DNA from 2 places in the Streptomyces sp. NBC_01352 genome. Region 2 is predicted to be linked to the other one. Evidence: predicted binding sites of a transcription regulator. Region 2 holds the regulator's gene; the other holds the start of a gene.

Region 1 (14,288 bases), 1.2 Mb from region 2:
CGGTCGAACTCCCCCGCCACCGGCGCCACCACCGTCGCCGCCGCCAGGGCGACCGCGCGGGCCAGGCGGGACGGCCACGGGAGGTCTTCCACCAGGCCGGAGAGCAGGCCCGCGACCGCTGAGTCGCCGGCGCCCGTGGGGTTGCCGTGGACCCGGGTGGGTGGGGTGGCTCGCCAGCGGCCCTCCGGGGTGAGGGCGAGCAGGCCCTCGGGGCCCAGGGAGGCGATGACGGAGCGGGCGCCGCGGCGGCGGGCGTCCTGGGTGGCGCGCAACGGATCGTGGGAGCCCGTCAGTTCGGCCAGTTCGTCGGCGTTCGGTTTCACGATGTCGGGGCGGGCGGCCACCCCGCGCCGCAGTGCCTCCCCGCTGGTGTCGAGGAGGACGGGGACGCCGGCCGCCTTCGCGGTCCGCACGAGTCCCGCGTAGGCCCCCACCGGCACCCCCGGCGGCAGGCTGCCGCACAGGGCCACCGCGGACGCCGACGGGACGAGGGCCTCGTACGCCTCCTGGAAGGCGGACCACTCGGCCGGGGTGACCGTCGGGCCGGGCTCGTTGAGCTGGGTCGTGTCGCCGGTGTGTTCGTCCACGACGGCGATCGTGCGGCGGGTGGCGCCGGTGACCGGGACCAGCGCGTCCAGCACGCCCTCCGCCGTGGTGAGCCGGTCCTGTACGGCCCGTCCCGTCGCGCCGCCCGCGAAGCCCGTGACCGTCGCCTCGTGACCGAGGGCGGCGAGAACCCGGGCCACGTTCACGCCCTTGCCGCCCGGGCGTTCGGTCACGTCCGTGACGCGGTGGGAGGTGTGCGGGCGCAGGGACCGTACGCGATAGGTGATGTCGAGAGCGGTGTTCAGCGTGACCGTGAGGATCACCTGGTTCGACCTCCCCCGAGGAGAAACGCAGAACGCGCTTGCCGTCCGGCTGACTGTCCGGAGGGCGATCTGACTGTCCGGAGGACGATCATGCCAAACGGACGACGGTCCTCCCAGTTTGACAGGACAACCGCCGTCCTCAACAGACGGACAGATCACCCCAGTTGGGGATCGACCACCCATTCACCCCGGCGCATCACGCCCTTGAGGTCGAAGTCGGCGTCCAGGAGGACGAGGTCGGCGTCCTTGCCGGGCTCCAGGGAGCCGACGGTGTCGTCCATGCCGAGCAGGCGGGCCGGGGTGGCCGAGAGCGCGGCGACCGCGTCCTCGACCGACAGCCCGTCGAGCGTCACCGCCCGCTTGAACGCGCGGTCCAGGGTGAGGGTGGAGCCCGCGATCGAGCCGCCCTCCACCAGGCGGGCCACTCCGTCGGCCACCTCCACCTCCAGCGGGCCGAGCATGTACCGCCCGTCGCCGAAGCCGGCCGCGTCCATCGCGTCCGTGATGAACGCCACCCGGTCCGCGCCCGCGTGATGGAAGGCCAACTGGAGGGAGGCCGGGTGGAGATGCGTACCGTCGTTGATGAGCTCGACGGTGACCCGCTCGTCCTCCAGGAGGGCGGCGATCGGGCCGGGGGCGCGGTGGCCGAGCGTCGGCATCGCGTTGAAGAGGTGCGTGGCGACCGTGGCACCGGCCTCGATGGCCTCCACCGTCTGCTCGTACGTCGCGTCCGTGTGCCCGATCGCCGCGATCACGCCGTGTTCGGCCAGCAGCCGTACGGAGTCGATGCCGCCGGGCAGCTCGGTGGCGAGGGTGACCATCTTCGCCTTCCCCCGCGCCGCGTCGATCAGCTTGCGGACCTCCGCCGGGTCCGGGTCGCGCAGCAGCTCCTCGGAGTGCGCGCCCTTGCGGCACGGCGAGATGAACGGCCCCTCGAAGTGGATCCCGGCGATCTCGCCCTGCTCGGCCAGCTCGGACAGCAGTCCGGCCCGCTGGGCCAGGAAGTCCATGTCGCCGGTGACCGTGGAGGCGACGAGGGTCGTGGTGCCGTGCAGACGGTGGGTGTGGATGCCCTTGAGGACCTCGTCGACCGTTCCGGAGGTGAAGGAGGCTCCGCCGCCGCCGTGGTTGTGGATGTCGATGAAGCCGGGGATCAGCCAGTGGTCGCGTACGTCGATCACCTGGGCGGTTGCCTGCGGGGTGCCGGCGGCGGCGATGCGGGTGCCGTCGATGGTGACGCTGCCGTCCGGCACCGTGCCGGTGGGTAGTACCACGCGGGCGCCGGTGAGTACCCGCGGGTGCGTTGTGGCTGGTCGCGCCCCGCGGCGGAGCCGCTTATAGGCGCTGCCCCGCGCCCCTGAGGGGGTTGCCATCAGGTTGTTACCTCCGTGCGGTCAGTCGAGTCGAGGAGATCCCAGGCCAGGAGGCCGGCACCGAGGCATCCCGCCGTGTCGCCCAGAGCAGCGGGGACGATTTCCGGCGGTTTCTGGAAGGTGATCCGGCGTTGTACGGCGTCCCGTAGCGGTGTGAACAAGGTTTCCCCCGACTCGGCGAGGCCGCCACCGATGATGAGCGTGCGCGGGTCCAGCAGGGTGAGGGCGGTGACCAGGCCGTCGGCGAGGGCGTCGACGGCGTCCTGCCACACCCGTACGGCGTCCGGGTCGCCGGACGCGACGGCCTTCGCGCAGTCGGCCGCGTCCGCTCCGGGGTCCTGGCAGGCCGCCGCCCACGCCTCGCTCACCGCCGCCGCGGACGCGTACCGCTCCAGACAGCCGCGCTGCCCGCACGGACAGGCGGTCCCTCTGGGCCGTACGACGATGTGACCGATCTCGCCCGCGAAGCCGTGGGCGCCCGCCTCCACCCGGCCGCCGATACCGATGGCGCCCGCGATGCCGGTGCCCAGCGGCACGAACAGGAAACGGTCGGCGCCCTTGCCCGCGCCGATCCGGCCCTCGGCGAGGCCGCCGGTGCGCACGTCGTGGCCGAGGGCGACCGGGACACCGCCGAGTCGCTCCCCGAGCAGCTCGCGCAGGGGTACGTCACGCCAGCCCAGGTTGGCCGAGTAGGCGGCGATACCACGGTCCTCGTCGACGATGCCGGGGACGGCGACGCCGGCGGCGGCCGCGGGCTCGCCGAGGTGCTCGACGCCGTACGCGCGCAGCTCGGCGGCGAAGCCGAGGATGCCCTCGACGACCGCCTCCGGCCCGCGCTCGCGCCCGGTGGCGCGGCGGGCCTGGTGCAGCAGCTCGCCCCTCGCCCCTACGAGGGCGGCCTTCATCCCGGTGCCGCCCACATCGAGGGCGATGACGTGTTTCACGGGGACAGTCTGGCCCGTGAACCCTCAAGAGGTCTAGTCCACTCACGTGGTGTAGACCTTGTGGGAGCAATATGTATGACCTTTCGAGAGTTTCGATGATCGACGATGTTGGAGCGATGGCAGTGCAGCGGGGTAGGGCGGGAACGATCGCGGCGGTGTCCGCACTGGGCCTGACGGCGGTCCTCGGGGGCTGCGGCCTCACCGGGGACTCGGGCGAGGTGACGTTGAAGCTGGTCGCCGCCGACTACGGCGACAGCACGGCCAACAGCTCCAAGAAGTACTGGGACGCGCTGGTCAAGGAGTACGAGTCGGAGCACGACGGGGTGCAGGTCGACGTGAGCGTCTACTCCTGGAGCGATGTCGACCGCAAGGTCAAGGAACTGGTCGACGCCGGCAAGGCGCCCGACCTGGCCCAGATCGGCGCGTACGCCGACTACGCGGACGCGGGCCGGCTCTACAAGGCCGACGACCTGGTCTCCATACCCGTCCAGGCCGACTGGATCCACCAGCTCTCCGACGCGGGCGAGGTCGACGGGGTCCAGTACGGCATGCCGTTCGCCGCCTCCACCCGGCTGCTCTTCTACAACAAGACCCTCTTCACCGAGGCCGGCATCACCCCGCCGACCACCTGGGAGGAGCTCGCCACGGACGCCGGGGCGCTGAAGGCCCAGGGCGTGAAGTACCCGTACGCGCTGCCGCTCGGGCCGGAGGAGGCGCAGGCCGAGACCATGCAGTGGCTGCTCAGCGGCGGGGGCGGTTACACCGACACGCTCGGCACGTACAGCATCGACTCCTCGGAGAACACCGGCACCTTCACCTGGCTGAAGAACGACCTCGTCGCCAAGGGACTGACCGGGCCGGTCGCGCCCGGGAAGCTCGACCGGGCCGACGCGTTCGCCGCGTTCGCGAACGGGGACGTCGGCATGCTCAACGGGCACCCCTCGCTGATGAAGATGGCCGCCAAGAAGGGCGTGAAGTTCGGCATGGTGCCGATGCCCGGCAAGAACGGCGAGAGCAAGCTCTCCATGGGGGTCGCCGACTGGATGACCGCCTTCAAGGAGAACGGGCACGCCGAGCAGATCGGCGACTTCCTCGACTTCGTCTACAGCGAGAAGAACGTCCTCGCCTTCTCCCGGGAGTACGACCTGCTCCCGGTCACCAACTCCGCCTCCGCGGTCATGAGCGCGGCGAAGCAGGACGCCGACCTCAAGCCGTTCCTCGACGAGCTGCCGCTGTCCGAGACGTATCCGGTGGGGGAGACGTCCTGGGCGCAGGTCAGCGCGGCCGTGAAGAAGGGCATCGGGCAGGCCGTGGCGTCCGGGGGCAGTCCGGCGACCGTGCTGAGCCGGCTTCAGGCGACGGCTGCGGCGGCGCAGACCGCGGAGTGACGGTGCCGGTGCCTGCCGGTGTCAGTGGCGGCGGCTAGCGTGCGGGTATGGACGAGGAGCGGGACCTTGATCGCAGGGAGCGGGAGATTCTCGCGCTGGAGCGGCGTGGGTTCAGCGGGCCCGGGCTGAAGGAGCGGGCGATACGGGAGGAGCTGGGGCTGGCGCCGGTGCGCTACTACCAGCTGCTGAACGCGTTGCTGGACGATGCGCGGGCGTTGGCGTTCGACCCGGTGACGGTGAACAGGTTGCGGCGGGTACGGGACGCACGGCGGGCGGAGCGGTAGGGGCGCCGCCCCTGTCGGCCCCGTACCAGGGGGCTCCGCCCCCTGGACCCCCGGCCTATGCCCACCCACCGCCCGTCTCGGTTTCTTGAAAGGTTGACCTCTCATCCGACCGAGTCGGGTGGTGGGTGGGCGAAGGCCGGGGGTCTGGGGGCGGAGCCCCCAGGGGGTGGGGAAGCGCCGGTAAGGTCGAACTCATGGACGTCACTGACCCTCTGCCGACACCTGCGACGCCCGCAGGGCGGGACGGGCTCGACACCCTCCTCGCTCGACCCGGGCGCGCGGTCGTCGCCGTCGACTTCGACGGCACCCTCGCCCCGATCGTGGCGGATCCAGACCAGGCCCAGGCCCACCCGGCCGCCGTACCCGCGCTGGCCGCACTCGCTCCGAAGGTCGCCGCCGTCGCCGTGGTCACCGGCCGCCCGGCCGCGGTGGCCGTTCGGAACGGGGGCTTCGCCGGGGTTCCGGGGCTGGAGCACCTCGTCGTCCTCGGGCATTACGGCGCCGAGCGCTGGGACGCCCGTACGGGAACCGTCAGCGCCCCAGCCCCCCACCCCGGTGTCGCCGCCGCCCTCGCCGAGCTGCCGGGCGTGCTCGACGGGGCCGGTGTCGGGCAGGGGGCGTGGGTCGAGGAGAAGGGGCGCGCGGTCGCCGTGCACACCCGGCGGGCCGCCGATCCGCAGGCCGCGTTCGAGGTCCTGCGCGACCCCCTCACCGAGCTGGCCACCCGCCACGGCCTGATCGTCGAGCCCGGCCGGCTCGTCCTCGAACTCCGTCCGCCGGGGATGGACAAGGGCGTCGCCCTCCTGGAGTACGTGCGTGAGATCGACGCCACGTCGGTCCTCTACGCCGGCGACGACCTCGGCGATCTCCCCGCCTTCGCCGCCGTCGAGAAACTCCGCACCGAGGGCACCCCGGGCCTGCTGGTCTGCAGCGGCAGCGACGAGGTCACCGAGCTGCGGGAGCGGGCGGACCTGGTGGTGGACGGTCCGGAGGGCGTCGTACGCCTGCTGCGGAGGCTCGCGGATCAGCTCGGCTGAACGTCCCGCAGCGCCCGCAGCTGCTCCAGGAACCACTGGGCCGGCGGCAGCGCGGTGGCGGCCGCCACCAGCCTCTTGGCGCGCTCCGCCCGCTCCGCCGGCCCCATGGACAGACCTTCGTGCAGGGCGCGGGCGGTCTGCAGGACGTCGTACGGGTTGACCACGATCGCGTCCTCGCCCAGCTCCCAGTACGCTCCCGCCTCCCGCGACAGCACCAGCGCGCACCCCTCGTCGGAGACCACCGGCACCTCCTTCGCGACGAGGTTCATGCCGTCCCGGATGGGGTTGACGAGAGCCACGTCGGCGAGGCGGTACGCGGCCAGGGAGCGGGCGAAGTCGTCCTTCAGGTGGAGCAGGACCGGGGTCCAGCCCGGCGTGCCGTACGCCGCGTTGATCTCGTCCGCCAGCCGCCGCACCTCCGCCATGTACTCCCGGTACACGGCGAGATCCTGGCGGGACGGGTACGCGAACGCCACGTGCACCACCCGCTCGCGCCACTCGGGGTGATCGTCGAGCAGCTGCCGGTACGCCAACAGTCCCCGCACGATGTTCTTCGACAGCTCGGTCCGGTCGACCCGGACGATCGTCCTGCGGCCTTCGCCGATCTCCTCGCGGAGGGCCGCCATGCGCTCCTCGACGTCCGGCTCGTGCGAGCGGGCGCGCAGGAAATCCGCGTCGGCACCGAGGCCGTGCACGCCGATCAAGGTCCTGCGCAGCGGCGAGAGGCGCGTGAGGGTGTGCTCGATGTACTGGGGTTTGCTCGGGATCGGGGTGTACGCGGTGACCCGCTCGGGGTCGATCCCGTTCGCGCAGTCCATGAACGCCCGCGCCCACCGCGAGGTCAGGAACCCCAGCCGGTCCGCCCCGAGCATCCCCCACACCAGCCGCGAGCGGATGTCGTCCGGCAGCAGCTGGAAGTAGTCCGCCGGCGCCCACGGTGTGTGCGAGAAATGGCTGATCCGCAGGTCCGGCCGCAGCTCGCGGAGCATGCCCGGCACCAGGCACAGGTGGTAGTCCTGCACCATCACCGCCGCGCCCTCGGCCGCCTCCTCCGCCAGCGCCTCGGCGAACGCGCGGTTGTACGTCTCGTACGACGCCCACTGCCGCCGGAACTCCGCGTCGAAGACCGGCTCCAGCGGGGTCTGGTACAGCATGTGGTGGACGAACCACAGCACGGAGTTGGCGATGCCGTTGTACGCGTCGGCGTGCACGTCGGCAGGGATGTCGAGCATGCGGACGCCCGGCTCGCCGACGCCGCGCCGTACCGCCTCGCGGTCGCCGTCGCCGAGCGCCGAGCACACCCACAGCGTGCCCGCGTCGGACCCGATGGCGGACAGTCCCGAGACCAGCCCGCCGCCACCCCGTTTGGCGTGGAGCGTGCCGCCCGTGCTGTCTGGGCGCACCTCGTACGAAACCGGGCCGCGGTTGGACGCGACGAGTACCTCAGCACTCCGAGCAGCCTGCGTTGAAGCCATACGCCACAACCTAGCCCGGCCCGGAAACAATCAAACGTTCGGGCGGCTCCGAGGGCCGTATACGGCCCCTGTACGGCCTTCGTACGGCCCTCGGACGCCGGAACACACCCGGTCAGGCGACCTTTCGATGCGCGTACTCCGCGATCTCCACCATCGGCGGCCGCTCCTCCGTGTCCACGGAGTAGGTGCGCGGCTCGAAGCCGTCCTCGCCCCGTTCGAACTGGGTGAGGGAGGGACGGATCAGGTGCCCGCGGGCCAGCCGGAGCTGGGCCGTGCGGTAGATCGCGGCGGACATGCGGCCCAGTGCCTGGCCGTCCTGGTGGCGGTGCTTGCGCACCCCGACGTCGACCTGGGCGAGCGCGTCGAGGCCCACCAGGTGCAGGGCGTCGACCAGCATGCCCAGCTCCACGCCGTAGCCCACCGGGAAGGGGAGCTGTTCCAGGAGCGAGCGGCGGGCCGCGTACTCACCGCCGAGCGGCTGTACGAAACCGGCCAGCTGCGGCCAGTGCATGTTCAGCAGCGGGCGGGCCATCAGTTCGGTGACCCGGCCGCCCTGACCGGCAGCGCCGCCGAGGGGACGGTCGTACATCCCCTTGACCAGCTGGACCCCGGGTTCGGTGAGCAGCGGCCCCACGATCCCGGAGACGAAGTCGGAGGAGAACTCCTTCAGGTCGGCGTCGATGAAGCAGATGATGTCGCCGTTGGTGGCCAGGAGCGAGCGCCAGAGCACCTCGCCCTTGCCGGGGGCGATCGGTATGCGGGGGAGTATGTCGTCGCGGTGGACGACCCGGGCCCCCGCGGCGGCTGCCACCTCGGAGGTGCGGTCGGTCGATCCCGAGTCGACGACGACGATCTCGTCGACGAGCGGGACCTGTTGCATGAGGTCGTGACGGATCACGGCGACGATGTCACCGACCGTCTCCTCCTCGTTGAGCGCGGGCAGCACGACACTGACCGACTGTCGCGTGGCGCGTTTCGCTGCCAGGATCTTGTGGAGCGGGCGATCGGTCTTAGACCAGGAGCGAGTGCTCAGCCAACGCTCGACCTCATTCAGCACGGTGCGCGGCTCCTCTGCGTTCTCTCGGCGAGCGTGTGATCCATGCCTCTTGGTGGAACATGTGATCCATCTCGCGGTTCGGACGGCTATCTCAACTGTCCTGGCCTTCGGTTACAGTCTTGAACAACGCTGATGACCATCGCATGTCGGGGTCGGCGTTCCGTTTCAACGATCAACAACTACATACCGCTCATCCAGAGGGGCAGAGGGATACGGCCCGATGAAGCCCCGGCAACCCTCCAGCCGGTCTCGTGGCGATCAGTGACGATCGTTTTTGCGAGGCTCCCCGGCTAGGGAAGGTGCCAAATCCGTCTCACGGCGAGATGCGTCGTGAGGAAGATGAGGAGAAAGGGCCTCGCCTCACATGGCTGCGCAGACTGTTGCAAGCACCACGGACACCACCGCGAACGTCCCCGCGGACTCCCCCGTCGACCTCGGCCCCGCCGCAGCGCTCAGCTGCCGCGAATGCGGCCACCGCGTGCCCCTCGGCCCGGTCTTCGCGTGCGAGGAGTGTTTCGGCCCGCTCGAGATCGCGTACGACTTCTCCGCATACGACACGGAGGAGCTCCGCAAGCAGATCGAGGCGGGACCCGCGAACATCTGGCGCTACGCGCCGCTGCTGCCCGTCCCGGCCGACGTGGCGGACAAGCCCAACATCAACCCCGGCTGGACCAAGCTAGTCAAGGCCGACAACCTCGCCCGCGAGCTGGGTGTCGACGCCGGCAAGCTCTTCGTCAAGGACGACTCCGGCAACCCGACGCACTCCTTCAAGGACCGCGTCGTCGCCCAGGCCATCGAGGCCGCCCGCGCCTTCGGCTTCACCACCCTCTCCTGCTCCTCCACGGGCAACCTGGCCGGTGCGGTGGGCGCCGCGGCGGCCCGCGCCGGCTTCCGCTCCTGCGTGTTCATCCCGCACGACCTGGAGCAGGGCAAGGTCGTCATGGCCGCGATCTACGGCGGCGAGCTCGTCGGCATCGAGGGCAACTACGACGACGTGAACCGCTTCTGCTCCGAGCTGATCGGCGACCCGGCCGGCGAGGGCTGGGGCTTCGTCAACGTCAACCTGCGGCCGTACTACGCCGAGGGCTCCAAGACCCTGGCGTACGAGATCTGCGAGCAGCTCGGCTGGCAGCTGCCGGACCAGCTGGTCGTGCCGATCGCCTCCGGCTCGCAGCTCACGAAGATCGACAAGGGTCTGAAGGAGCTGATCGAGCTCGGACTCGTCGAGGACAAGCCGTACAAGATCTTCGGTGCGCAGGCCGAGGGCTGCTCGCCGGTGTCCGTCGCCTACAAGGCCGGGCACGACGTCGTGCGGCCGCAGAAGCCGAACACCATCGCCAAGTCGCTGGCCATCGGCAACCCGGCAGACGGGCCGTACGTCCTCGACATCGCGCGGCGTACGGGCGGTGCGGTGGAGGACGTCAACGACGAGCAGGTCGTCGACGCGATCAAGCTCCTCGCGCGGACCGAGGGCATCTTCGCGGAGACCGCCGGTGGTGTGACGGTCGGCGTCGCGAAGAAGCTGATCGAGAACGGGCTGCTGGACCCGACGTTGACCACGGTCGTGCTGAACACCGGCGACGGGCTGAAGACGTTGGATGCGGTGGCGGGTACGGGGCTTACTGCGACGATTCGCCCGAACCTGGAGTCGTTCCGTGAGGCTGGTCTCGCGTAGTTGCGTTCGTCTGCGGGCCAGTGGGGGCTGGTCGCGCAGTTCCCCGCGCCCCTTCAGGGCGCTTACCTGACCGGAGGTCACATCGTGAGCGTTACCGTCCGCATCCCCACCATCCTGCGCACCTACACCGGCGGCAAGGCCGAGGTCGCCGCCGAGGGGGGCACCCTCGCCGAGGTCATCAGTGACCTGGAGAAGAACCACACCGGTATCGCCGCCCGTGTGCTCGACGACCAGGGCAAGCTGCGTCGGTTCGTCAACGTGTACGTGAACGACGACGACGTCCGCTTCGAGCAGGGACTGGAGACCGCGACCCCGGACGGTGCCGGCGTGTCCATCATTCCGGCCGTCGCCGGAGGCTGATCATTACCGTCGGTAACGTCGGTAACTGAGAGTTCAACGAATTGCCCCCTCCGTGAGAGAAGCGGAGGGGGCAATTCAATGTGGTTGAGCGCGGTACAGTTGGGGAACGCGATGCCGACCTGCGGGTCGTAAGCCCTTGAATTCAACCTTGCACCCGACAAGAAGTAGCCAAAGTGTGTGCTTCTTTCGCGGCTTTTGTGCTTTTTGTGGGGCCCGACTTGCCCTGAATTCGGGTGAATTCTCACCACATTCCGGACCGTGCGCGTCCAGAATTCTCGTCCGATTGACCTGTTGCAGACGGCAGTTGGACAGATACATTCGGCCGCGGTCGACGCGTTCCGGCGCACGCCCCCAACCATGTGGGGGGTGAGGTCTGACCCGGATCCGCGAAGTGTGGATCTGTGCAAGGGCCAGTAATAGGGGAGTTAGGCATGGCTCAGGGCACCGTCAAGTGGTTCAACGCGGAGAAGGGGTACGGCTTCATCGCGGTCGACGGTGGTGCGGATGTTTTCGTCCACTACAGCGCGATTCAGATGGACGGCTACCGCACCCTGGAGGAAGGCCAGCGGGTTGATTTCGAGATCTCGCAGGGCCAGAAAGGGCCGCAGGCGGACATGGTCCGACTGGCGACCGGCTGAAGCACGCGCCGACTGACAGCGACGTTCTTCTGTTCTTCGGAGGGCTCGTATCCCATGGGGAGTCATGGGTTACGAGCCCTTCGGCATGTCCGGCGCCGGGTCCGCGCCGCGGTGCCGACCTCCGAGAGGCGCTTGCACTCGACAGGGGCGAGTGCTAATCATTGGCGTTAGCACTCTGAAGGTGAGAGTGACAACGAGGACCGGGTCGGTGAGGCCCGCAGGCCATGTGGGGCAAGGAACCACGAGGCAGGCAGGCCGTCCGTCGCGGGCGCCAGCGCGGTCCGGAGAAATCCACCCCCTGTCCGGGAGGACCACTTCACATGGCCAAGATCATCGCGTTCGACGAGGAGGCACGGCGCGGTCTCGAGCGCGGGATGAACCAGCTCGCCGACGCCGTCAAGGTCACCCTTGGCCCCAAGGGCCGCAACGTCGTCCTCGAGAAGAAGTGGGGCGCGCCCACGATCACCAACGATGGTGTTTCCATCGCCAAGGAGATCGAGCTCGAGGACCCGTACGAGAAGATCGGCGCCGAGCTGGTCAAGGAAGTCGCCAAGAAGACGGACGACGTCGCCGGCGACGGAACGACCACGGCGACCGTGCTCGCCCAGGCGCTCGTGCGCGAGGGTCTGCGCAACGTAGCCGCCGGCGCCAACCCCATGGCCCTCAAGCGCGGTATCGAGAAGGCCGTCGAGGCCGTCTCCGGTGCCCTGCTCGAGCAGGCCAAGGACGTCGAGACCAAGGAGCAGATCGCCTCCACGGCCTCCATCTCCGCCGCCGACACCCAGATCGGCGAGCTCATCGCCGAGGCGATGGACAAGGTCGGCAAGGAAGGCGTCATCACCGTCGAGGAGTCCCAGACCTTCGGTCTCGAGCTTGAGCTCACCGAGGGTATGCGCTTCGACAAGGGCTACATCTCGGCGTACTTCGCGACCGACATGGAGCGTATGGAGGCGTCGCTCGACGACCCGTACATCCTGATCGCCAACTCCAAGATCGGTTCCGTCAAGGACCTGCTCCCGCTCCTCGAGAAGGTCATGCAGTCGGGCAAGCCGCTGCTGATCATCGCCGAGGACGTCGAGGGCGAGGCCCTGTCGACCCTGGTCGTCAACAAGATCCGTGGCACCTTCAAGTCCGTCGCCGTCAAGGCTCCGGGCTTCGGTGACCGCCGCAAGGCGATGCTGAACGACATCGCCATCCTCACCGGCGGCGAGGTCATCTCCGAGGAGGTCGGCCTCAAGCTGGAGAACACCTCGATCGACCTTCTGGGCCGTGCCCGCAAGGTCGTCATCACCAAGGACGAGACCACCATCGTCGACGGTGCCGGCTCCTCCGAGCAGGTTCAGGGCCGGGTCAACCAGATCCGCGCCGAGATCGAGAACAGCGACTCCGACTACGACCGCGAGAAGCTCCAGGAGCGCCTGGCGAAGCTCGCGGGCGGCGTGGCCGTCATCAAGGCCGGTGCCGCGACCGAGGTCGAGCTCAAGGAGCGCAAGCACCGCATCGAGGACGCCGTTCGCAACGCGAAGGCGGCCGTCGAGGAGGGCATCGTCGCCGGTGGTGGCGTGGCCCTGCTCCAGGCCTCCTCGGTCTTCGAGAAGCTGGACCTCGAAGGTGACGAGGCGACCGGCGCCAACGCCGTGAAGCTCGCCCTGGAGGCCCCGCTCAAGCAGATCGCCGTCAACGGTGGTCTCGAGGGTGGCGTCATCGTCGAGAAGGTGCGCAACCTGCCCGTCGGTCACGGCCTGAACGCCGCGACCGGTGAGTACGTCGACATGATCGCCGAAGGCATCATCGACCCGGCGAAGGTGACGCGCTCTGCCCTGCAGAACGCCGCCTCCATCGCCGCGCTGTTCCTCACCACCGAGGCCGTCATCGCCGACAAGCCGGAGAAGGCGGGCGCTGCCCCGGCCGGCGGCGGCATGCCGGGCGGTGACATGGACTTCTGATCCTTCCGAGGATCGCGAGTTCATCGCAGTACGACAGTTCACGCTGTACGACGCCGAGGGCGGTACCCCCTGGAGACAGGAGGTACCGCCCTCGGGCGTGTCCGGGATCACAGCACAGGTGGAATGCCGTGGGGCGGTGGGTCGGTTGGGACCTGAGTACCGTACATGCGTATGCACATACCGCCTGGTCAATTGGAGCTCCCCACGTGACTGCCCCCACCGCCGAGTCCACCTCCCGCGCGGCCCGCATCCTCTCCCGGCCGACCGCGATCAACGGCCTCACCGTCCCGAACCGCATCGCGATGGCGCCCATGACCCGCGCCTTCTCCCCGGGCGGCATCCCGGGCGCGGACGTGGCGTCGTACTACGCGCGCCGCGCCGCCGCGGGCGTCGGCCTGATCGTCACCGAGGGCACCTACGTCGGACACGAGTCGGCGGGCCAGAGCGACAGCATCCCGCGCTTCCACGGCGAGGAGCAGCTCGCGGGCTGGGCGAAGGTCGCGACCGAGGTGCACGCGGCGGGCGGCACCATCGTGCCGCAGCTGTGGCACATCGGCATGGTGCGCGAGCAGGGCCAGCCGCCCTACGCCGACGCCCCCGCCGTCGGCCCCTCCGGCCTGCGCCTCGGCGCCGACGAGCCCACCGGCAAGGCGATGACCCAGCGGGACCTGGACGACGTCATCGGCGCGTTCGCCGAGGCCGCCGCGGCCGCCGAGCGCATCGGCTTCGACGGCGTGGAGATCCACGGCGCCCACGGCTACCTCGTCGACCAGTTCCTGTGGTCCGGCACCAACCGCCGTACCGACGCCTACGGCGGCGACCCGGTGGCCCGCGCCAGGTTCGCCGAGGAGCTCGTGGCGGCGGTCCGCGAGACCGTCTCGGCCGACTTCCCGGTCATCTTCCGCTACTCCCAGTGGAAGCAGGAGGCCTACCGCGCCCGCCTCGCCGAGACCCCCGAGGAGCTGGAGTCGATCCTCGCCCCGCTCGCCGCGGCCGGCGTCGACGCCTTCCACGCCTCCACCCGCCGCTACTGGCTCCCCGAGTTCGACGGCTCGGACCTCAACCTGGCCGGCTGGACCAAGAAGCTCACCGGCAAGCCCGTCATCACCGTCGGCTCGGTCGGCCTCGACGGCGACTTCCTCAAGGGCTTCCAGGGCGAGGGCGCCCCGGTCAAGGGCATCGACGACCTGCTCGACCGCCTGGAGGCCGAGGAGTTCGACCTGATCGCCGTGGGCCGCGCGC
Region 2 (14,288 bases):
AGCGCCGACGACGTGCAGTACCTGTGGCTGCCGCTCGCGCACGTCTTCGGCAAGGTCCTCACCTCGGGCCAGATCGAGGTCGGGCACGTCACCGCCGTCGACGGCCGCGTCGACAAGATCATCGAGAACCTGCCGGTCGTCCAGCCGACGTACATGGCGGCCGTCCCGCGCATCTTCGAGAAGGTCTACAACGGGGTCGCCGCCAAGGCCCGGGCGGGCGGCGGCGCCAAGTACAAGATCTTCAAGTGGGCCGCCGAGCTGGCCCGCGAGTACGCCAAGGTCACCCAGGACAACTTCCGGCGCACCGGCACGGCGTCGGCGCCCTTCGGACTCTCCGCCAAGCACAAGGTCGCGGACGCGCTGGTGTACGCCAAGATCCGCGAGGCCTTCGGCGGCAACCTGCGTGCCTGTGTCTCCGGCTCGGCCGCGCTCTCGCCCGAGATCGGCTACTTCTTCTCCGGCGCCGGCATCCACATCCTCGAGGGCTACGGCCTCACCGAGTCCTCGGCCGCGTCCTTCGTGAACCCCGGCGAGGCGTACCGCACCGGCACGGTCGGCAAGCCGCTGCCCGGCACGGAGGTGCGGATCGCGGACGACGGCGAGATCCTGCTGCGCGGTCCCGGCATCATGGAGGGCTACCACGGCCTGCCCGAGAAGACCGCCGAGGTCCTCGAGGCGGACGGCTGGTTCCACACCGGTGACATCGGTGAGCTGTCGCCCGACGGGTACCTGCGGATCACCGACCGCAAGAAGGACCTCATCAAGACGTCCGGCGGCAAGTACATCGCGCCCGCCGAGGTCGAGGGGCAGTTCAAGGCCGTGTGCCCGTACGTGTCCAACATCCTGGTCCACGGGGCCGACCGGAACTTCTGCACGGCGCTGATCGCCTTGGACGAGGTCTCGATCATGGACTGGGCCAAGGAGAACGGGCTGGAGGGCAAGTCGTACGCGGAGGTGGTCGCCGCGCCGGTCACGGTCTCGATGGTCGACGAGTACGTGAAGCAGCTCAACGAGGGGCTTCAGCGGTGGCAGACGATCAAGAAGTTCCGGTTGCTGCCGAGGGATCTCGATGTCGAGCACGGGGAGATCACGCCGAGCCTGAAGCTGAAGCGGCCGGTTGTGGAGCGGGAGTACAAGCACCTCATCGATGAGATGTACGCCGGGGCGCGGGAGGCGTAGCGCGGAAGCGGAGGCGTGGCGGGGACTGCTTGGCGGCTGACGGTCCGTTGTGGCTTGTCGCGCAGTTCCCCGCGCCCCTAAAAGCAGGTCAGTTCGCGCTCCCGCTTGCTATCAGTCGGCGTAGCTCCCTCACCTGCGCGCGCAGTGCTGGTACGTCCAAAGGGGTGTCCCCGTCCAGCTGGGCCTCCAAGGCCGCCAGGCCCGCGCCCACCTCGCCGTAACTGCCCTGTTCCCGCCTCAGCAGCCGCTCCAGCTGCTGGTTCTTGCGGTGCAGGTCCAGGAACACCGTGACCTTGGCGCGGAGGACCCATGGGTCGAACGGCTTGGTCAGGTAGTCGGCCGCTCCGGTGGCGTAGCCACGGAAGGCGTAGCCGTGGTCCTCCTCCGCGCCGGTCAGGAAGATGATCGGGACGTCCTTGGTCTGGTCGAGGCGTTTGATGTTGGCGGCGGTCTCGAAACCGTCCATGCCCGGCATGCGTACGTCGAGGAGGACGAGGGCGAACCGCTGTCGCAGGAGTGCCTTCATCGCTTCCTCGCCGGAACGGGCGCGGACGAGCGGTTCGTTGAGGGATCCCAGGACGGCCTCGAGTGCGATCAGGTTGTCCTCCATGTCGTCGACGAGGAGGATGCCGGCACTCTGGTCGGTCGTTGCCGCAGCGCTCATGTGACTGGCCTCATTCAGTCGTCGGCCGGCGGAACCACAGCCTCCTCGACCTCGGCATGCTCGTCGTCGGCCGCGCTCTCGGGGTCCAGGAGTGCGCAGACGACGGTCAGCAGCTGGTCGACGTCCACCGGCTTCGGTACGTAGTCGTTGGCGCCCCGCGCGATGGACTTCTCGCGGTCTCCCGGCATCGCCTTCGCGGTGAGCGCGACGATGGGCAGGCCCGTCCAGCGGGGGGCGCGGCGGATGGCGGAGATGGTCTCGTAGCCGTCCATCTCCGGCATCATGATGTCCATCAGGACGAGTTCGACGTCCGGGTTGCGTTCCAGCGTCTCGATGCCCTCGCGCCCGTTCTCCGCATAGAGGACGGGCATGCCGACGCGGCCCAGGACATGGGTGAGGGCGAAGACGTTGCGGATGTCGTCGTCGACGATCAACACCCGGCGCCCGGACAGGACCTGGCCCGCACGCCCCGATGTCCAGGCCTCCAGCTTGGTGGGCGTGGGCCAGGAGTCGTCCGCCTCGTGGGCGGTGGGGTAGGGCTCGCTCGACAGCTCGTCCGACACCGCCAGGGGGCGGTCCTCGGGGGTCGGGCCGGTCGCCGAGTGGCCGGGGCTGACGCCGGGGACGTACAGGGTGAAGGTGGAGCCCTTGCCGGGCTCGCTCTCGGCGACGATACGGCCGCCCAGCAGGCCGGCGATCTCACGGCTGATGGACAGACCCAGGCCGGTGCCGCCGTACTTGCGGTTGGTCGTGCCGTCGGCCTGCTGGAACGCCTCGAAGATCACGGGGAGTTTCTCGGGGGCGATGCCGATGCCGGTGTCGGAGACCGCGAAGGCGACCACCTCGTCGCTGCCCTGGACGTACCGGTGCTCGGGGTCCTTCGCGCGGGTCACGCGCAGCTCGACCCGGCCCGTGGCGGTGAACTTGATCGCGTTGGAGAGCAGGTTGCGCAGGATCTGCTGGAGGCGCTGCTCGTCCGAGTACATCTCGCGCGGCACGTCATCGCCGACCGTCACCTCGAAGGCGAGCCCCCGGTCCAGGGTGAGCGGGCGGAAGGTGGCGTGGACGTAGTCGAGCAGTTTGATCAACGGCAGCCTCTTCGGGCGTACGTCCATCCTGCCCGCCTCGATCTTGGACAGGTCGAGGATGTCGTTGATCAGCTGCAGGAGGTCCGAGCCGGAGCGGTGGATCGTCGTCGCGAACTGGACTTCCTGGTCGGTGAGGTGACCGTCCGGGTTGTCCGACAGCAGCCGGGCCAGGATCAGCAGGGAGTTCAGCGGGGTGCGCAGTTCGTGGGACATGTTCGCCAGGAACTCCGACTTGTACTGGGAAGAGGTGGCCAACAGGGCGGCCTTCTCCTCCAGTTCGGCGTTCGAGCGCTGCAACTCCGCCTGCTGCTTCTGGAGTTCGTCCGAGCGTTCCTGGAGCTGCATGGCCAGGCGCTGGGACTCGCCGAGCAGGGACTCGGTGCGGGAGTTGGCGATGATGGTGTTGATGGCGACGCCGATGGTGTTCACGAACTGGTCGAAGAAGGCCAGGTGGACGTCGGAGAAGCGGGAGAAGGACGCCAGCTCGATCACGCCGAGGAGCTTGTCCTCGAAGAGGATCGGGATGATGACGACGCTCGCCGGGGCCGCCTCGCCGAGACCACTGTTGATCTTGATGTAGTCCGGCGGGGCCTCCTCCACCAGGATCCGCTTCTTCTCGCGCGCGGCCTGGCGGACGAGACCGTGCACCGGCATGCTGCCGGTGTCGACGGTCGCGCTCTGCGCCGAGCCGTACCCGGCGATGAACGCGAGCCCCTTCGCCGGAACGGCCGTGTGGAGAGAGGTGCCGTCCTCGTCGGGGTCGGCCAGGAAGAACGCGCCGTACTGCGCGTTCACCAGCGGGGTCAGCTCGCGCAGGATCAGGTCGGCGACCTCCATCAGGTCCCGGTGGCCCTGCATCAGGGCGGCCAGACGGGCCAGGTTCGACTCCAGCCAGTCCTTCGCCCGGGTCGTCTCGCGCAGGTTGGCCACCATCAGGTTGATGTTGTCCTTGAGCTCGGTGACCTCGCCCTGCGTCTCCACGGTGATCGAGCGGGACATGTCGCCCTGGGCCACCGCCGAGGCCACCTCGGCGATCGCGCGGACCTGGGTGGTGAGGTTGAGGGCGAGTTCGTTCACGTTCGTCGTCAGGCGCTTCCAGGTGCCGTAGACGCCCTCCACCCGGGCCTGGCCGCCGAGTTGGCCCTCGCTGCCGACCTCGCGGGCCACCCGGGTGACCTCGGAGGAGAAGGAGGACAGGGTGTCGACCATCGTGTTGATGGTGGTCTTCAGTTCGAGGATCTCGCCGCGGGCGTCCACGTCGATCTTCTTCGACAGGTCGCCCTGCGCCACGGCCGTGGCCACCTGGGCGATGTTCCGCACCTGCGACGTCAGGTTGTCGGCCATGTAGTTGACGTTGTCGGTCAGGTCCCGCCAGACCCCGGAGACGCCCAGCACCTGGGCGCGTCCGCCGAGCCGGCCGTCGGTGCCGACCTCGCGGGCCACGCGGGTCACCTCGTCGGCGAAGGCGCGCAGCTGCTCCACCATCGTGTTGACGGTGTCCTTGAGTTCGAGGATCTCGCCGCGGGCGTCGACCGTGATCTTCTTGGACAGGTCGCCGTTCGCGACGGCCGTGGTGACCTGGGCGATGTTCCGGACCTGTGAGGTCAGGTTCAGGGCCATGAAGTTGACGTTGTCGGTGAGGTCCTTCCAGACCCCCGACACGCCCCGCACCTGCGCCTGGCCGCCGAGGTTGCCTTCGGTGCCGACCTCGCGGGCCACGCGGGTGACCTCGTCGGCGAAGGCGGAGAGCTGGTCGACCATCGTGTTGATCGTCGACTTCAGCTCCAGGATCTCGCCCTTCGCCTCGACCGTGATCTTCTTGCCGAGGTCGCCCTGGGCCACGGCGGTGGAGACGAGGGCGATGTTGCGGACCTGCGACGTCAGGTTGTCCGCCATGAAGTTGACGTTGTCGGTGAGGTCCTTCCAGACGCCGGAGACGCCCCGCACCTGGGCCCGGCCGCCGAGGTTGCCTTCGGTGCCGACCTCGCGGGCCACGCGGGTGACCTCGTCGGCGAAGGCGGAGAGCTGGTCGACCATCGTGTTGATCGTCGACTTCAGCTCCAGGATCTCGCCCTGGGCGGCGACCGTGATCTTCTGGCTCAGGTCGCCGTTGGCGACGGCCGTGGTGACCTGGGCGATGTTCCGGACCTGTGAGGTCAGGTTCGAGGCCATGAAGTTGACGTTGTCGGTGAGGTCCTTCCAGACGCCACTGACCCCCCGCACCTGAGCGCGCCCGCCCAACTGGCCCTCGGTGCCGACCTCGCGGGCCACCCGGGTGACCTCGTCGGCGAAGGCGGAGAGCTGGTCGACCATCGTGTTCACGGTCAGCTTCAGTTCGAGCAGCTCGCCGGTCGCCTCGACGGTGACCGTGCGGGTCAGGTCACCGCGGGCCACCGCCGTGGTCACCAGGGCGATGTCCCGGACCTGGGCGGTCAGCCGGGACGCCATGGTGTTGACCGCCTCGGTCACGTCCCGCCAACTCCCCGACAGGCCCGTCACCTTGGCCCGCCCGCCGAGCCGCCCCTCGGTGCCGACCTCGCGCGCGACCCGGGTCACCTCGCCCGTGAACAGGGACAGTTGGTCCACCATCTTGTTCACGGCACGGCCGAGGCGCCGCAGATCGCCGCGCAACTGCCTGCTGCCGTCGTGCAGATCGACCCGCTGGGTCAGATCGCCGCCGGCCACCGCGTCCAGGACGCGCGTCGCGTTGGCAGCCGGGGCGACGAGCGCGTCGAGCAGCTGGTTCACGTCGTTGACCCGGGAGGTCCAGGCGCCCTGTCCCGGGCTGGCCGAGAGGCGTTCGTCGAGCCGGCCGTACCGCACCAGGTCCCGCTTCACACGCTGTACTTCCGTGTTGAAGTGCGTGCTGCGGTCCATGATCTGGTTGAAGACGGCCGTCACCTCGGCCACCAGACCGTGGCCCGATTCCGGCACCTTCGTGAAGTCACCGTCCCTGGCCGCGGTCATCGCGGCGAGCAGCGGACGCAGATCGGATGCTCGAATCAGGCCATCTTTGTGCCCATCTTCGAGCACAGGCGTAGCACTGTTCTCACTCATGGCGGCCCACTTCGGTAACTCGGCGCTTATGGGCGTGGCCAGTCTGTCACTCTGTCGGCATCGACTGAGGCGTATTCGTCCGAACCGCTCGGGGAGCTGTACATGGGGGCCATTCCGACGCAACGGGAGACCGTTTCCCTTGCCTCTGATGCGCCTGCGCACGAGTGTGCGCCCCCGCGCACCGAGGCGAACCCAGCCGCCGACGTGCTTCCGTGCGCCGAGGCGCACGCCGCCCTGCCCGGCAGTTCCCTCGCGCCGGGCACCGCCCGCGCGGTGTTACGCGACGCGCTCGCCGAATGGGCCGAGCGCGCTCTGCCCGGCACCGAACACCTCACCGACCGCCTGACCGGCGACGCGGTGGTCGTCGTCAGTGAGCTGGTCACCAACGCCGTCGTACACGCCGGCACCGAGGTCGAGCTGGCCTGCCGGCTGGAGCCGATGACCGGCGCCCTGGTCGTCGAGGTCCTGGACCACCATCCCTCGCGCGCCCCGCGCGACGCCTCCGCCGAAGCCTCGTACGAGGCCTCGGAGTACGGGCGGGGCCTGCGGCTGGTCGCCGCGCTCTCCGAATCCTGGGGCGTCACCTACCGCACGGGCGCCAAGACGGTGTGGGCGCGGCTGCCCGCACAGGGGGAGTCGGCGGCCGACGCGCGCGAGGCGTACGTGGGGGAGCGCGCGCTGCGCGTGGCCGAGATACTCGCCCCGGAACCGCAGCGCGTCGAGCAGGACCGGGAGTGGCTCAATCGCGGCGCCCTCTCCTTCCTCGCCGAGGCCTCCGACCTGCTCGCCGGGCAGCTCGACGAGAACCTGGTGGCCGCGCTCGCCGGACAGCTGATCGTGCCGCGGCTGGCCGACTGGTGTGCCGTGTGGCTGGAGGACGAGCTGACGGGCCGCGGCGGCTGGGCGGCCGACGGCACCGGCGGGACCGGGCCGCGCCTCGCCCGGGTGTGGCACAGCAGCGAGAACCGCATCGAGGACCTGCGCCAGGCCCTGGAGAAGGAGCCACCGCGCCCGACCGACCCGGCACGGCCCGGGCCCGCCGCCTTCCCCTGGCCCGGCGACGCGCTGGGCCCGCGCGGCACCCACGGCGCCGCGCTCGCCTACCGGCTGACGGCCGGCGGCCGCCCGCTCGGCACCCTGGTCATCGGCCGGTCCGGGGTGCTGTGCTTCCCGGACGAGATCACCGGCCTGGTCGAGGACCTCAGCCGCCGGGTGGCGCTCGCCATCGGCGCCGCCCGCCAGTACGCCCGGCAGGCCACCATCAGCGCCGTACTGCAGCGCGGACTGCTGCCGGGGGCGGTCGCCGAGATACCCGGGATGCGCAGCGCCCTGGTCTACGAGCCGTGCGACAAGGGCGGCCCCAGCGGCGACTTCTACGACCTCTTCCCGGCCGGCGACGGCCGCTGGTGCTTCGCCGTCGGCGACGTCCAGGGCAAGGGGCCCGAGGCGGCCGTCGTCATCGGCCTCGCCCGGCCCTGGCTGCGGCTGCTGGCCCGCGAGGGCTACCGCGTCGCCGACGTCCTGGACCGCCTCAACCAGCTGCTCCTCGACGACGCGACGGAGGCCGCGGACGCGGCGGCCCGCTCGCTGGCCTCGGCGGGCGGCCGGCCGATGGCCCCCGGAGACGGCCCGCAGACCCGCTTCCTCTCCCTCCTCTACGGCGAGCTGGCCCCCTTCGACGGCGGGGTGCGCTGCACCCTCGCCTCCGCCGGGCATCCGCTGCCACTGCTGCTCGGGTCGGGCGGCGAGGTCCGTACGGCCGCCCATCCGCAGACCCTCCTCGGGGTCGTCGAGGACGCCACGTACACCAGCGAGACCTTCGAGCTGCGGTCCGGCGACAGCCTGCTGTGCGTGACCGACGGGGTCACCGAGCGGCGCAGCGGCTCGCGCCAGTTCGACGACGAGGACGGGCTGGCGGACGCGCTCGCGGGCTGCGCGGGGCTGGACGCGGAGCTGATCGCCGAGCGCATCAAACGGCTGGTGCACGAGTTCGGGGTACGGCCGCCGGAGGACGACCTGGCGCTGCTGGTACTGCAGGCCGAGTAACGGCGTGGGTACGGGACAATGGGGGGCATGCCTTCCGCACTCCCCGACGGCGAGCCCGTCCCCGACGACGGCGCCCTGCCCGCGCCCGCGCTCGCCGGGGCGGCCGACCGCCCCCTCGGGTTCTACCTGCACGTCCCGTACTGCGCGACCCGCTGCGGCTACTGCGACTTCAACACCTACACGGCGACCGAGCTGCGCGGCACCGGCGGCGTCCTCGCCTCCCGCGACAACTACGCGGACACCCTGATCGACGAGATCCGCCTGGCCCGCAAGGTCCTCGGCGACGACCCCCGCGAGGTCCGCACGGTCTTCGTCGGCGGCGGTACGCCCACGCTGCTGGCCGCGGGGGACCTCGTACGGATGCTGGGGGCGATCCGCGACGAGTTCGGGCTCGCGGCGGACGCGGAGGTGACGACGGAGGCGAACCCGGAGTCGGTGGATCCGAGCTACCTGGCGACGCTTCGCCAGGGCGGCTTCAACCGGGTCTCCTTCGGCATGCAGAGCGCCAAGCAGCACGTGCTGCGCGTGCTGGACCGGACGCATACGCCGGGCCGGCCCCAGGCGTGCGTGGCGGAGGCGCGTGCGGCGGGGTTCTCGCACGTCAACCTCGACCTGATCTACGGCACGCCCGGGGAGTCGGACGACGACTGGCGGGCCTCCCTGGAAGCCGCGCTCGGTGCCGGGCCGGACCATGTGTCGGCGTACGCGCTGATCGTCGAGGAGGGCACGCAGCTGGCTCGTCGGATCCGGCGGGGCGAGGTTCCGATGACCGACGACGACGTGCACGCGGACCGGTATCTGATCGCCGAGGAGATGCTCTCGAGGGCCGGGTACGACTGGTACGAGGTGTCGAACTGGGCGACTTCGGACGCGGGGCGCTGCCTGCACAACGAGCTGTACTGGCGTGGTGCCGACTGGTGGGGTGCGGGGCCGGGGGCGCACAGCCACGTGGGGGGTGTGCGCTGGTGGAACGTGAAGCATCCGGGGGCGTATGCGGCGGCGCTGGCGGCGGGGCGCTCCCCGGGCGCCGGTCGGGAACTCCTGTCGGAGGAGGACCGCCGGGTGGAGCGGATTCTGCTGGAGCTGCGGCTGCGGGAGGGGGTGCCGCTGTCGCTGCTGCGGGAGGAGGGGCTCGCGGCCTCACGCCGGGCCCTGTCGGACGGGCTGCTCCAGGAGGGGCCGTACGAGGAGGGGCGTGCGGTGCTGACCCTGCGGGGGCGGTTGCTGGCGGACGCGGTGGTGAGGGACCTGGTGGACTGAGGGGTTTTTTCGCCCCCGCCGCCCCTACCCGTCCCATCCTTCTGGGGCTCCGCCCCAGACCCCGCTCCTCAAACGCCGGAGGGGCTGATTTTCAGCCCGTCCGGCGTTTGAGGACGAGGCCCTTCGGGCCGAAGGCGGGGGTCTGGGGGCGGCAGCCCCCAGGGACGGGACGGGTAGGGGCGGCGGGGGCGAAAACCCTGGCGCGTAGCCCTACTCCGGGGCCGTCACGAAGTCGATCAGTTCCTCCACTCGGCCCAGGAGCTCCGGCTCCAGGTCCCGGTAGGAGCCCACCCGCTTCAGGATCGCCTGCCATACCGCGCCCGTGTTTTCCGGCCAGCCCAGTGCCCGGCACACGCCCGTCTTCCAGTCCTGGCCGTGCGGGACGCGGGGCCACGCCTCGATTCCGACGGCCGACGGCTTCACCGCCTCCCAGATGTCGATGTACGGGTGGCCGACGACGAGGGCGTGCTCGCTGGTCACCGCCGCCGCGATACGGGACTCCTTGCTGCCCGGGACCAAGTGGTCCACCAGGACCCCCAGCCGGGCATCCGGCCCCGGCGCGAAGTCCTCGACGATGGACGGGAGGTCGTCGACGCCCTCCAGGTACTCCACGACCACGCCCTCGATGCGCAGGTCGTCGCCCCACACCTTCTCGACCAGCTCGGCGTCGTGCCGGCCCTCGACGTAGATGCGCCCGGCGCGGGCCACGCGCGCGCGGGCGCCGGGGACGGCGACCGAACCGGAGGCGGTGCGGGCGGGGCGTACCGGAGCCTGGCCGGTGGGGCGTACGAGGGTCACCACCCGGCCCTCCAGGAGGAAGCCGCGCGGCTCCAGGGGGAACACGCGGTGCTTGCCGAAGCGGTCCTCCAGGGTGACCGTGCCCGCCTCGCAGCGGATCACCGCACCGCAGAAGCCCGTCCCCGGCTCCTCGACCACCAGGCCGGGCTCGGCCGGGACCTCTGGGGCCGGCTTGGGCTTCTTCCACGGCGGGGTCAGGTCCGGAGTGTACTGGCGCATTCGGATGACGATAGGAGGAGCTCGGCGGCGGTCACAGCGACACGCCGAAGCGGTCCGCCAGGGCGTCCCGTTGCGCCCGTACGAACGCCGCGTCCACCACCGCTCCGTGACCGGGCACGTACAGCGCGTCCTCGCCGCCCAGGTCCAGCAGCCGGTCCAGGGCGGCCGGCCAGTGGGACGGTACGGCGTCCCGGCCCGCCTGGGGTTCGCCCGACTCCTCGACGAGGTCACCGCAGAAGACCACCTCCGGCGAGCCGGGGACGAGCACCACGAGGTCGTGGGCCGTGTGCGCCGGTCCCACGTTCGCCAGCAGGACCTGGCGGCCGCCGCCCAGGTCGAGGGTCCACTCGCCAAAGACGTGATGGCGGGGCAGGGCCAGGGCGTCGACCGCCTCGTCGGCCAGGTGCGCGTCGAGGCCGTTGCCCACCGCGTCCGCGCGCAGCTCCTCGCGGCCGTGCCGGGCGGTGAACACCGTGTCGATGCCGACCGCGCCGAACACCTCCGCCCCCGCGAACGCCGCCGCCCCGAAGACATGGTCGAAGTGGGGGTGGGTGAGCGCGAGATGGGTCACACGGTGGCCGGCGAGCTCCTCCGCCTGCGCCCGCAGCCGCACCCCCTCCGCCAGGCTCGACCCGGCGTCGATCAGCAGGGCCGCGCCCGCCCCGACGACCAGCCCCACCGTGCAGTCCCAGACCGGAAGCCGGCACCGGCCGACCCCGGGGGCCAGCCGCTCCCACCGCAGCTCTTCCCAAGTCACCGTCATACCGCGACGCTAGCGGGGAAGCCTCCTCGGGCACGACCTCGCAGGCCCGGCCTTGCCCCGGGCGTACCCGACAGCCGTACACTGGCCGGGGTGGGTTGGCACTCGGAAGTGACGAGTGCCAGGCGGGGCGCCGAGGGGTCGACTTTCTGGAGGTGTGCGCGATGCTGAGTGAACGCAGGCTTCAGGTGCTGCGCGCCATCGTCCAGGACTACGTCGGCACCGAGGAGCCGGTCGGCTCCAAGGCGCTCACCGAGCGGCACAACCTCGGTGTCTCCCCGGCGACCGTGCGTAACGACATGGCGGCCCTGGAGGACGAGGGGTTCATCGCCCAGCCGCACACCAGCGCGGGGCGGATCCCGACCGACAAGGGCTATCGGCTGTTCGTCGACAAGCTGGCCGGCGTCAAGCCGATGACCGGGCCCGAGCGGCGCGCGATCCAGAACTTCCTCGACGGCGCCGTCGATCTGGACGACGTCGTGGCGCGGACCGTACGGCTGCTCGCGCAGCTGACGCGGCAGGTCGCCGTCGTGCAGTACCCGTCGCTCACGCGGTCGACGGTGCGGCACGTCGAGCTGCTGTCGCTGGCCCCCGCGCGCGTGATGCTCGTCCTGATCACGGACACCGGGCGGGTCGAGCAGCGGATGGTCGACTGCCCGGCGCCGTTCGGTGAGGCGTCGCTGGCCGATCTGCGGGCACGGCTCAACAGCCGGATCGCAGGTCGCCGCTTCGCCGATGTGCCGCAGCTGGTGGAGGACCTGCCAGAGGGCTTCGACACCGAGGACCGCGGCACCGTCTCGACGGTGCTCTCCACTCTGCTGGAGACGCTCGTCGAGGAGAACGAGGAGCGGCTGATGATCGGCGGCACCGCCAATCTCACCCGCTTCGGACATGACTTTCCCCTCACCATCCGGCCCGTTCTGGAAGCCTTGGAGGAGCAGGTCGTGCTTCTCAAGCTCCTTGGCGAGGCGGGGGATTCGGGCATGACCGTACGCATCGGTCACGAGAACGCCTACGAGGGACTCAACTCCACTTCGGTGGTGTCGGTCGGCTACGGTTCGGGCGGCGAGGCAGTCGCCAAGCTCGGCGTGGTCGGACCGACCCGCATGGATTACCCGGGAACGATGGGAGCGGTACGCGCAGTGGCACGGTACGTCGGACAGATCCTGGCGGAGTCGTAAGTGGCCACGGACTACTACGCCGTTCTCGGCGTGCGCCGCGACGCGTCGCAGGAAGAGATCAAGAAGGCCTTCCGGCGGCTCGCACGCGAGCTGCATCCGGACGTCAACCCCGATCCGAAGACCCAAGAGCGGTTCAAGGAGATCAACGCCGCCTACGAGGTGCTGTCGGACCCGCAGAAGAAGCAGGTCTACGACCTCGGCGGCGACCCGCTCTCGCAGGCCGGCGGCGCCGGTGGCGCGGGCGGCTTCGGCGCGGGCGGCTTCGGGAACTTCTCGGACATCATGGACGCCTTCTTCGGTACGGCGTCCCAGCGGGGTCCGCGCTCGCGCACCCGGCGCGGCCAGGACGCGATGATCCGGCTGGAGGTCGAGCTCGACGAGGCGGCCTTCGGCACCACGAAGGACATCCAGGTCGACACGGCGATCGTCTGCACCACCTGCAGTGGTGAGGGCGCGGCGCCGGGGACCTCCGCGCAGACCTGTGACATGTGCCGCGGCCGCGGTGAGGTGTCGCAGGTGACGCGGTCCTTCCTGGGCCAGGTCATGACCTCGCGCCCCTGCCCGCAGTGCCAGGGCTTCGGCACGGTGGTCCCGACGCCGTGCCCGGAGTGCGCCGGCGACGGGCGGGTACGGTCCCGCCGGACCCTCACCGTCAAGATCCCCGCCGGTGTCGACAACGGCACCCGCATCCAGCTCGCCGGCGAGGGCGAGGTCGGGCCCGGTGGCGGTCCCGCCGGTGACCTGTACGTCGAGATCCACGAGCTGCCGCACTCGCAGTTCCAGCGGCGCGGCGACGATCTGCACTGCACGGTCACGCTGCCGATGACCGCGGCGTCCCTCGGGACCAAGGTCCCGCTGGAGACCCTCGACGGTCTGGAAGAGGTCGACATCCGCCCGGGCACCCAGTCCGGCCAGTCGATCCCGCTGCACGGCCGTGGCGTCACGCACCTGCGCGGCGGCGGGCGCGGCGACCTCATCGTCCACGTCGAGGTCCAGACCCCGAACAAGCTGGATCCCGAGCAGGAGCGGTTGCTGCGTGAGCTGGCCAAGCTGAGGGGCGAGGAGCGGCCTCTGGGGCAGTTCCAGCCGGGGCAGCAGGGGTTGTTCTCGCGGTTGAAGGACGCCTTCAATGGCCGCTGACGCGCGCTGAGGGAGGGCTGCCGGGGGTCCGGGGGTTGTCCCCCGGGCAGACACAGTCAGCCGGGGCAGCAAGGGTTGTTCTCGCGGTTGAAGGATGCGTTCAACGGTCGCTGACGGGGTGGCTGCGGGCGGCATTTTTCGCCCCCGCCGCCCTACCCTTCCCGTCCCTGGGGGGCTGCGCCCCCCAGACCCCCCTGTCGGCCCGAAGGGCCTCGTCCTCAAACGCCGGACGGGCTGGATGCGCGCCGGACGGGCTGGTTGCAGCTGGCGTATGCCAAGGGGAACGCTCGATTCGGACTTGTTCGGGGGACGTGACAACATGCCGTCATGTCCTCCGCACTGACCGATCTCTTCCCCTATCCGATCGTGCAGGCCCCCATGGCGGGCGGCGTCTCCGTGCCGACGCTCGCCGCGGCCGTGTCCGAGGCCGGCGGGCTGGGGTTCCTCGCTGCCGGGTACAAGACGGCCGACGGCCTGTATCAGGAGATCAAGCAGCTGCGGAGCCTCACGGCCCGCCCCTTCGGCGCGAACCTCTTCATGCCGCAGCCGGAGTACGCGGACCCGGCCGCCGTCGACGTGTACGCCCACCAGCTGGCCGGCGAGGCCGCCTGGTACGAGACCGAGCTCGGCGACCCGGAGAGCGGCCGCGACGACGGCTACGAGGCCAAGCTCGCGGTGCTGCTCGACAACCCGGTGCCGGTGGTGTCGTTCCACTTCGGTGTGCCGAGCCCGGACGTCCTGGAGTCGCTGCGCCGGGCCGGCACCTTCACCCTGGTCACCGCGACCACCGCGGAGGAGGCCCTCGCCGTGGAGCGGGCGGGTGCCGACGCGGTGATCGCGCAGGGCGTGGAGGCGGGCGGCCATCAGGGCACGCACCGTGACATCCCGGAGACCGA

Evidence for each region. Region 2 encodes HrcA, which represses chaperone genes, less so after heat shock. Its sites were predicted from a motif close to TTNGCACTCNGNNNNNCNGAGTGCNAA; they were not measured.
Region 1: groL (chaperonin GroEL) is a predicted target of HrcA. The motif match lies at 11,268-11,294, and genes of this name have one in related genera.

The regions. Positions count from the first base shown of each region.
Region 1 is NZ_CP108354.1:5,995,298-6,009,585, forward strand. Features, by position in the region: gene OG252_RS27995 (1-phosphofructokinase family hexose kinase) at 1-869, opposite strand, end outside; gene nagA (N-acetylglucosamine-6-phosphate deacetylase) at 1,025-2,242, opposite strand; gene OG252_RS28005 (ROK family protein) at 2,242-3,186, opposite strand; gene OG252_RS28010 (extracellular solute-binding protein) at 3,303-4,574, shown strand; gene OG252_RS28015 (DUF3263 domain-containing protein) at 4,622-4,858, shown strand; gene otsB (trehalose-phosphatase) at 5,053-5,895, shown strand; gene OG252_RS28025 (alpha,alpha-trehalose-phosphate synthase (UDP-forming)) at 5,883-7,370, opposite strand; gene OG252_RS28030 (glucosyl-3-phosphoglycerate synthase) at 7,483-8,427, opposite strand; SAM riboswitch class I at 8,615-8,773, shown strand; gene thrC (threonine synthase) at 8,792-10,102, shown strand; gene OG252_RS28040 (MoaD/ThiS family protein) at 10,187-10,462, shown strand; gene OG252_RS28045 (cold-shock protein) at 10,894-11,100, shown strand; gene groL (chaperonin GroEL) at 11,421-13,046, shown strand; gene OG252_RS28055 (NADH:flavin oxidoreductase) at 13,253-14,288, shown strand, end outside.
Region 2 is NZ_CP108354.1:7,185,510-7,199,797, forward strand. Features, by position in the region: gene OG252_RS33365 (AMP-dependent synthetase/ligase) at 1-1,179, shown strand, start outside; gene OG252_RS33370 (response regulator) at 1,268-1,843, opposite strand; gene OG252_RS33375 (HAMP domain-containing protein) at 1,858-5,988, opposite strand; gene OG252_RS33380 (ATP-binding SpoIIE family protein phosphatase) at 6,091-8,034, shown strand; gene hemW (radical SAM family heme chaperone HemW) at 8,062-9,294, shown strand; gene OG252_RS33390 (DUF3097 domain-containing protein) at 9,505-10,311, opposite strand; gene OG252_RS33395 (MBL fold metallo-hydrolase) at 10,343-11,074, opposite strand; gene hrcA (heat-inducible transcriptional repressor HrcA) at 11,236-12,252, shown strand; gene dnaJ (molecular chaperone DnaJ) at 12,253-13,392, shown strand; gene OG252_RS33410 (nitronate monooxygenase) at 13,720-14,288, shown strand, end outside.